3 regions of the Paenibacillus polymyxa M1 genome follow, and region 3 is predicted to be linked to each of the others. Evidence: predicted binding sites of a transcription regulator. Region 3 holds the regulator's gene; each other region holds the start of a gene.
What was found. The regulator LexA, encoded in region 3, represses DNA repair genes until DNA is damaged. The targets are predictions, from matches to a motif close to CGAACATATGTTCG.

Region 1 (3,258 bases), on a different replicon from region 3:
TTTCATCCGAATAGCCTCCTAAGTTTTAGATAAATACTTAATTGGTACCGCTTTCGTATAATACCTCGATGCCTCTCACATGATGGATTTTCAAATTTTTATTTGAGTAGTGTTCCCCCCGCCTTCTAATATAATTGTTTAAAGCTCGTTGATAGGTGATATTTATACAAATTCCTATCTATTTTAAAAGAGTAGGAAGTGTATACGGTTTCGTTTGGATATTCATAAATTTTTAATTAATGGTAATTATTACAATGCTGATTATATCATATGCTTTGATTTTTTCTAGAAATATATTCGATAATTTACTATAATTGAATCTTTTTTCCCAAATACCGACATATCGGAAACTTTATTTGTCTCAAAATAAGGCTGAAATATCTAAATTCAATTTAGGACGTTGGATATAATCTTCTCAAAAATGGGCAAATTATGTAATTAAAAACTTGAGTTGATTGTCGTTAAGATAGCCCTAATATCCCTTGGTGAAACAGCCAAACCTATAATATTGCTCTATGCTACGGAGTAAAGTTGAAGTGAACTACGTGCATGGAGGAAAGAAAATAGCAAGAATGTTTTAGATTGAATTTTTTTGAGAGGGCTACTTTAGCCCTCTCTATTAATGAGGAAACTTGTGGGAAAGTTGCTATTTAGGATTCTACTTTTAAGTGTATTTGTTTGTTGCTTATCACAACCCTGTACAGGAAAAATGTCAGCTCGGAGTATAGCTCCAAGCAATCGATTTTTGAAGATTAACATCTTGTTCATGGCTCCTAAGGCACCTTATATATTAATCAGAATAATCGCTATATGGTACCTTTGTGAGATACAAATGATTTGTTGGAGGGACAGACTACGTTTAACCCAACCTCTAATACGGCCACAATTAAGTTTGGAACACACCAGGTTGATTTGAAATAAACTCTACTGAGATTGTTACCGACTCCAACACATTTGTAATGGATAATGTTCCTCGATCCCAGCAGAGGGCTCTTAGGGTGGAATTGAACGAAAAATAAAGCTGATCCGTTCTTGGACCAGCTTTATTTTTACCATTCTAACGATTGGGAATCCATCATTAATTGTGAGATTTTTTCAATAAATATCAATCCATTTAATTGCTCTATCAGTTCTTGTATATTTTATTTTTAAGATAAATAATATCTCCTGGCAATTGCAGAACCTCCAGTTTTTTAAGACAGTTTGGACAAACGGCTGCTACATGCTCGGCAGAAATACTATGATCCTTTAATATATATGTTTCAAGGTAAGGTTGGCCATTAGAACGAATAAAAGGAGCCATAGTATTACATAGTTCACATATACCTGAAGCTCTTTCAAACACCTCGGCTGCAATATATGAATTTTCAATCTGCTCATGGGATACTGTAAAACCGATCACAAAATAATTTACATCAACAGAGAAAAATTCAGCTAAAACAAGAATAATTTTTAATTTGGGAGTACGTTGACCACGCTCATACATACCAATTGCCGAAGGAGATAAATCAACTTCATCAGCAAGTTGTTGGATCGTTAGCCCCATACTTTCTCTAAGTGGTTTAATTCGGGTACCATCTATTTTCATGGTTTATAGTCCGTTTCCCTCTCTTTATATTTAAGAATAGCTATTCTGCTTTTCGTTTATTAGATACCGCTTCGTCTAACACAGCTTTCTAATCAGCAGATCTACAAATTTTCAACTTTACTTATGCGAAAATGCACCGGAACCAATACAAAATATCCCTATAATACATTACTAAATATAATATGATTACAGCAGATTGTATACAAAGTTCACCTCGAATAAATTAAATTCATCTTTGCAAAAGTAATAAATTCCCATGAATAAAACGAATAAAAACGTGGTATATTGTTAAGAACATACGTTCTACTTTGGAGGCTGAATTATGATTGACTACTCAAAACTCCCCCAACACGAGGTCGCCTGTATTGATATGAAGTCCTTCTATGCTTCTATTGAAGCTGTTGATATGGGACTGGACCCGCTTACTACCCTTTTGGCAGTTGTAGGCGAAAAGAATCGCCCAGGCTCCGTAGTTCTTGCCGCTTCTCCTGCTTTAAAAAAACAGTTTGGCATCCGGACAGGGAACCGACTCTATGAAATCCCTCCTGATCCGCGTATCCATGTTGTCAATGCCCGGATGGGACTATACTTGGATACATCCATGACTATAACCAAATTATTCAACCAGTACGTACCGACAGAGGCCATTTCTACATATTCCGTTGATGAAAGCTGGATTACTTTGGACGGTACAGCACACCTATACGGGTCAACACGCGATGCAGTTCAACGTATCCAGAAAGATATTCTAATGCAGCTTGGCTTACCGTCCGCAGCTGGCTGCGGTCCAAACAAGCTCATCGCAAAACTGATTATGGATAATTATGGAAAGAAAACAGGAATCGCGGAGTGCACGTATCAGGATATCCCCCGCCTGCTGTGGCCGCTACCGGTGGAAGACATATGGGGAATTGGAAGAAAGCTAAAGAAGAGGCTGAACTCCATAGGGATTTATCAGTTAGGGGATATCGCTCATTACCCCCTTTCTAAACTTCAACGTCAATTCGGGAACTTGATGGGCCAGCAGCTTTTTTATCATAGCTGGGGCGTGGACATCTCTCCCGTTTTTGTAGATATTAAGGAAGAAGTCCGCAAAGGGTTCTCAAATGGTATCACTCTAATGAGGAATTATTCTATTCAGGAGGTTTCAACCATCATTTTGGAATTGACGGATCATATTGCATCCCGCATGCGGCAAACTCATACCGCAACAAAGACGGTAACGCTCTCGTTAGGATATAGCAAGGATGATGGATTAAAAGGCTTCAGCCGCTCCAAAACCCTTCCTGAAGCTACGAATATAGCCAAGCCACTCTACAATACCTGTATGGAGCTGCTGCGGTCTGCAAACGCCAGGGCAAGCATTAGGAACGTTCATGTGGGAGTCTCCAACTTGGTTCCTGAAGAGGCGATTCAAGTGGATCTGTTTTCGGGACCTACAAATGAAAAATTACAGCAGCTCGGCGTAACTCTGGATTCGATTCAAGCACGGTTTGGAGGATCTGCTGTTTTCAGAGCCAGCTCCATTACAAATGCGGGGACATTTCTTGGCCGCTCTCAAAAGATTGGAGGTCATTATGAATGATACAAGATCGTGGTCATAAAAAATGGACTGCTCTTATGCTGCCTGAGCACAAAGACCGATTGCAACAGTGGGCATTATCCCAGGA
Region 2 (3,258 bases), 920 kb from region 3:
GTGGATTTTGATTTTTATCCGCCACCGATTGAGATCGGTGCATTCACGCTGCCGTATAATCAGCTGATTGCGGCTATCATTTTCCTTGTAGCAGCCAGCACAGATGGCCTTGACGGATATTTGGCTCGTAAAAATAATATGGTCACCAATTTGGGCAAGCTGTTGGACCCCCTTGCTGATAAGCTGTTGGTAACTGCTATTTTGGTTTCTTTGGTGGAAATGGGAAAAATTGATTCTTGGGTTGTCGTTGTGATTGTCAGTCGTGAGTTTGCGGTTACGGGTCTGAGACAGATCGCCTTATTGGATGGCTCTGTGGTTGCTGCAAGCAATTGGGGGAAATTAAAGACGATCATCCAGATCATTGCTATTGTAGCACTGCTCATTAATAATTTCCCGTTTGTTTTTCTGGGTATTCCGTTTGATTTAATAGCGATATGGGCAGCTGTGTTAATCACCATTTATTCGGGTATTGATTACTTTGTAAAGAATATCCATTTGCTGAGCTCCTCTAAAGTTTAACAGGATAAATCTTATGGAAACAGCAATAGGGACTTAACTTATTGCTGTTTCTTTACATAATTCACATTATACGCATCATAGGAGGACGAATTGATGAAAGCTGAAATCATTGCAGTAGGAACAGAGTTATTACTTGGACAAATAGTAAATACAAATGCCCAATATTTGTCGCAAGAGCTAGCTACTATCGGAATTGATGTATATTTTCAGACTGTAGTTGGCGATAACATGGATCGACTTCAGGAAGCGGTACGTCTTGCTCAGAAGCGTGCGGATATTATTTTGTTTTCTGGTGGGCTGGGGCCAACTCAGGACGATTTGACAAAAGATGCGATAGCGGTTGTACTGGGGCGAAAATTGCAGATAGATCGTCTTGCCATGGACAAGCTGGATCAGTTTTTCCGTAACCGTGGGGTAGAAATGACCGAGAATAACCGCCGCCAGGCGCTTTCTATTGAAGGAGCCACTCCGCTTGAAAATGAGACGGGTTTAGCTATAGGGGATGCCATTGCACAGGACGGTAAATTTTATGTGGTTTTGCCCGGACCACCTAAGGAACTTAAACCTATGTTTGCAAATCATGCTAAACCATGGTTGCTTCAGCAGGCATTAAGCGGTGAGGAGATGCCGATTTATTCGAAAATGCTAAAATTCGCAGGGATCGGTGAGTCAGCTCTTGAAACGCGCTTGTTAGATCTGATCGAATCCCAGACGGACCCCACGATTGCTCCTTATGCCAAGGAAGGGGAAGTCACGATCCGTATATCCACCAAGGCGGCCAGTGAGAGTGAAGCTTTAATTAAGCTGACGGCTACGGAAGTACAAATTCAGCAGCGTCTTTCCGAATATATGTATGCAAGTGAGGATGTTACGCTGGAGAAGGTGATTGTAGATTTAATGGCCAAGCGCGGACTTACTGTGAGCGCAGCGGAAAGCTGTACAGGCGGTATGCTGATGGAACACATCACTTCTATACCTGGCAGTGCTGTTATGTTTCAAGGTGGCATCGTGTGTTATTCCAATGAAATGAAGATGAAATTGCTCAATGTGCCTTATGATTATTTGGAAGGGGATCATGCGCCAGGCGCAGTGAGTAAGGAAGTAGCCCTTGTGCTTGCAGAGCAGGCAAGGATGATTATGGACAGCGATTTCGGACTTTCTGTTACTGGTGTAGCTGGGCCCGGATATTCCGAGCGGAAGCCAGTCGGCCTGGTGTATATTGGTATTGCTGAGCGCGACAAGGAAACAGAAGTATATGAGCTGAATTTAAGCGGTAACCGTGAGACCATCCGTTTGCGATCCGTCAAAGCTATCCTGTACAGATTGTGGCGCCGATTGGTAGAGAACGAGAAACTCTCTTAATTATCGATGAGTTGTTTTAGATAGATATTCATGATATAATCTTTTTATTCGGAAGAACCGTTGCAAAGCTTTTTGCCAGCGGTTCTTTTTTCGTTTTAAGAGAAAGGTATAACTATAGAAGAGAGCTGCGGGAAATAAAAAAAACGAATGTATGTTCGAAAAAATGCTTGGCAAGCGTGTCAAAACAAGGTATTATTAAAGTACAAACAATGAAGGATGTGAGTTTATTGTCAGATCGTCGTGCTGCGCTGGATATGGCGCTCCGTCAAATAGAAAAGCAATTTGGTAAAGGTTCCATCATGAAGTTGGGTGAGTCTACCCACATGCAAGTGGAAACAATCCCCAGTGGTTCGATTGCTTTGGATATTGCGTTAGGAACGGGCGGCTTTCCAAGAGGCCGGATTATTGAAGTATATGGACCGGAATCATCCGGTAAAACGACAGTAGCTCTTCATGCTATCGCAGAGGTGCAAAAAACAGGCGGACAAGCCGCCTTTATCGATGCCGAGCATGCACTTGATCCGTCGTATGCGAGCAAGCTGGGTGTCAATATTGATGAGTTGTTACTATCGCAACCAGATACAGGTGAGCAGGCATTGGAGATTGCCGAAGCTCTTGTGCGTAGTGGGGCAGTGGACATTATCGTCGTTGACTCTGTAGCGGCACTTGTACCGAAGGCAGAGATTGAAGGCGAAATGGGAGATTCCCATGTCGGTCTTCAAGCGCGCTTGATGTCACAGGCATTGCGTAAGCTGTCTGGAGCCATTAATAAATCGAAAACCATTGCTATCTTTATCAACCAGCTCCGTGAAAAAGTAGGTGTTATGTTCGGTAACCCTGAAACTACACCGGGTGGACGTGCCTTGAAGTTTTACTCTACGGTACGTTTGGATGTTCGTCGTATCGAAAGCTTGAAAATGGGTAACGACATCGTGGGTAACCGTACACGTATTAAAGTCGTGAAGAATAAAGTCGCACCTCCTTTCCGTCAGGCTGAAGTGGATATTATGTACGGTGAGGGCATTTCCAAAGAAGGAAGCTTGATCGATATCGGTACGGAGCACGACATTGTCGACAAGAGCGGAGCATGGTATTCCTACGAAGGCGAGCGCCTTGGTCAGGGACGTGAGAATGCAAAGCAATTTTTGAAGGAAAATCCGAACATTGCTAGTACGATCGAGCAAAAAATCCGGGTGGCCAGTAATTTGATTACAACAATTGCTCCACCGACAGAAGAAGAGTTGGCGCAGGAGGCCAAGGAAGAACAGGAATTGCTGGAGCTTGAATAAAGCTTGCCCGAAACTTCGCTTCTGATCTGTCATGTGAACTGTAGCCTAGGGATTATGGTACAGTCCGTTTAAATAGCATGATTCTGAT
Region 3 (3,258 bases):
ATCGGTTATTTCTTATCTACCTGTATCTGATTGGATAGTGCAAACTTTTCAAGCCGCTCTGCGATGGCATCCGTATCGTAGCGTCCCAGTGATTTTGTAAAAATAAAATTACCGCCCTTCCCTTTTCTTTCAACGGTAACGTAACCCTTTTCAATTTTGATGGCTTTCATGTCCCCTGCCGTCATCGGACGTTCTCTTCCACCTTTTAACATATAGAGGGTATCTTTTCCCACTTTTAAATAAGGACGGCGAATGAAGAAGATAACAGCCAGCATCAAGTACAAGCCAAATACCAGCCAGTCCATTCCCCGCATGCCGGTCTTAGTCAAAAAGTAACTCATAAGCATGTACAATACAGCAAGACCAGCCAGCATGATTGGCACAGTAATATTACGGCCACGGAAAATGTCCATTGCTGAACCTGCGCCGTTAATGGTTTGAATGCCTTGTTTCTTGCGCGTTTTATTTAAATGCGCTGTGTTTTTACGTACTTTTCTTTCAAATGATCGGGCCATCTCTCAATTCCCTTCCCAATAAATATTACATTAAAACAACTGCCTTAAAGCTGATCTATATAGATACCAGGAAAGATACCTAAAACAAGGCAAATGATGCAGGCTTTAGCGACATTAATGCTTCAGCCCGTCATTTCCCTTCGACGTATCATCGTCCACAAATTCAATGGTTTCAAGCTGCTGCCGAAAATTACGGCGAATGTTGCCTAAATAAATTTCCCGAAGGTTGGCGCGCTCTGTGGTTTCCTCTTCTGTCAATCCTTCGGCTTTTGCTTTGCGCGCTAATTCATTAATGCGCTGTACCAAGCTGTCTATATCCAAATTGTGTCCCCTCCATAAAAGCAAAGATATAATACACTTTGACATGTAGAAAAGAGCTTGTCAAGGCTCCCGCATTGCGCTCCTTGACAAGCTCTATAGTCTTATAGATCAGAAGTGTGGAAGCTTAAGCACCTGACCTGCCTGCACTCCCCGATCCTCCAAAGCGTTAATACGCATAATCCCTTCAATATATACCCGTGTATCCATTCGTTCCGGTTTATGATTCACGGCAATCTTCCATAACGTATCTCCAGGTTGTACGGTCAGCTTAATCACCTCTTTATTAGAAACTGAAGGTGCTGCGAAAACCGTAAGTACACCTGCCCCTGCAACCCAAACGATAATTACTAGAATAAGAAGCTTGAGTAAAAGAGTATTGGTAATAACCTGTAACAAACGCACCTTACCCTCTTTTCGGGTCTCCTGTAAATTCTCTAAGTTCATCGGGAAAATACTTTGATAAGTGCTATATTTCATAATTGGCCGCGTCCTCCAAACGTTTGTTCTTATGTTTTTCACAATATAACACGAACATTTGTTTTGTTCAATAGAAAAGAGAACAAAAGTTCGTAAATATTTTTAGGGATTATTTAGAACTTATGTTTGTACGAACGGAGGTTCTATGCTATAATTTTCCCAAACGTTACTAAATGGGGTTGATACGGTATGTCTAAGATTTCGAGCCGCCAGCAGGCCATTCTTGAATTTATCCGCAATGAAGTGCGTCTAAAGGGATACCCCCCTTCTGTGCGCGAAATAGGCGAGGCAGTCGGATTGGCCTCCAGTTCTACGGTTCACGGTCATTTGGATCGTTTGGAGAAAAAAGGACTCATTCGCCGCGATCCTACGAAACCACGGGCTATTGAATTACTTGGTCAAGACGAATCGGATAACAGCAACTTGATTAATTACTCCATTAGTCGTGTTCCCGTCGTCGGCAAAGTAACCGCTGGTCTTCCTATTACGGCGACAGAAAATATTGAAGATTACTTTCCTCTTCCCCAACACTTTGTTGGTGAGGATAAAATATTCATGTTATCTGTTGTAGGCGAAAGCATGATTGAAGCTGGTATTGCTAACGGAGACTATGTAATCGTACGTCAGCAGCAGACGGCTGATAACGGAGACATTGTAGTAGCTATGACAGATGAAGACGAGGCAACAGTTAAAACCTTTTACAAAGAAAAAGATCATATCCGGCTTCAACCTGAAAATCCAGCCTTTGAACCGCTTCGCCTGACACACGTCAGCATATTGGGCAAGGTTGTTGGACTCTTCCGGGACTTCCACTGATTTATCGTGCTTTCTTCCCCGTTATACTACCACGAATATAAAACCGGCCGCCTAGGCGAGCCGGTTTTATATTGTTATTATGTTTACTATGTGTGTCTCACAACTATTCTTTCCTTTTCAGCAACCTATATTGTCTCTACTATTATATCCCCCCCATTATCCGAAATAGTCCCGTCTGATCTTGAACTGTTTACTTTTATTAGCTAAACAAATGGAAATTTGACTCATGTGAACCTACTGTAGCCTTCCCCTATAACGTAAAGTTGGGAAGGCGAACGCAGGCTAGCATGAGTTTTTTTTAAAAACATTTAGGAACATAGGTACTAGCTTCTTTTTGTCTTTAGTAGATTTATGCTGATACATTACTAGCACAATTGACATATGTATATAGCAGACCTAAAGTAAAGGAGTTATGCAGATGATCAGAAATAGAGTTAAAACGTATAAGCATCGCATCGGGAAAAACAGATATCTGGTCGTTAAAGTCTTTCAAGCCGCAGCTGCTAAAACAGGAAGCGGAAATGCACTCGCAACTAACGCATTAAATATCAAAATTACCAAGCGTAAGCATAAACATCATTAAGATTTAACCGTACCTTCATTTCTTTGAAGGGAGGTGATATTATGAGCAGAAGACACAGCAACCGTGAATTGAGAAGAAGAAGATTAAACATCCGTTCCAACCAAAGAGCCACTGCGCGTGCAAGAGGTAACGCACTGGCTGTCAATCTGTTTAGCGTGAATGATGGACAACGCAGACGTTAATATTTATTTACAAGCAAAAAGCAGGAAGAATTCTTCCTGCTTTTTTTGTGTTAAATGATCCCCAAACTACCAATCCCGCCAGTTATAGCTTCTTCAAACTTGTATCAGCTTTGGTCCTGCTTGCCCGCATTTCTTTATAAATTTTATAAACAAGGCTCGAACAGCTGGACCCATAACCAATAATTGTAATGGATAGGCCACAACAAAGTTCTTTATAAAAATTTCTAAATATGCTTCAAATAATGAATGATCGCTAATAGCATGGCTAAGAATTGAAGTTAATAAACCGTAGAAAGACATAGAACAGGCCATTCCGAACTTCCGAACACCATTATACCATTTCCGAAGTTGATTTATATTTGCT

Region 1: a site for LexA is predicted at 1,880-1,893, ahead of PPM_RS27935 (DNA polymerase thumb domain-containing protein). Genes of this name have one in related genera too.
Region 2: a site for LexA is predicted at 2,026-2,039, ahead of recA (recombinase RecA). Genes of this name have one in related genera too.

The regions. Positions count from the first base shown of each region.
Region 1 covers NC_017543.1:360,927-364,184, forward strand. The annotation lists gene PPM_RS27925 (hypothetical protein) at 1-6, opposite strand, end outside; gene PPM_RS28160 (helix-turn-helix domain-containing protein) at 1,127-1,588, opposite strand; gene PPM_RS27935 (DNA polymerase thumb domain-containing protein) at 1,911-3,173, shown strand; gene PPM_RS27940 (YolD-like family protein) at 3,170-3,258, shown strand, end outside.
Region 2 covers NC_017542.1:2,243,907-2,247,164, forward strand. The annotation lists gene pgsA (CDP-diacylglycerol--glycerol-3-phosphate 3-phosphatidyltransferase) at 1-519, shown strand, start outside; gene PPM_RS10240 (competence/damage-inducible protein A) at 613-1,881, shown strand; gene recA (recombinase RecA) at 2,109-3,170, shown strand.
Region 3 covers NC_017542.1:3,162,295-3,165,552, forward strand. The annotation lists gene PPM_RS14035 (hypothetical protein) at 6-515, opposite strand; gene PPM_RS14040 (DUF896 domain-containing protein) at 630-836, opposite strand; gene PPM_RS14045 (LysM peptidoglycan-binding domain-containing protein) at 945-1,313, opposite strand; gene lexA (transcriptional repressor LexA) at 1,503-2,129, shown strand; gene PPM_RS29650 (hypothetical protein) at 2,548-2,712, shown strand; gene PPM_RS29655 (hypothetical protein) at 2,754-2,894, shown strand; partial or broken gene PPM_RS30645 (hypothetical protein) at 3,207-3,258, opposite strand, start outside.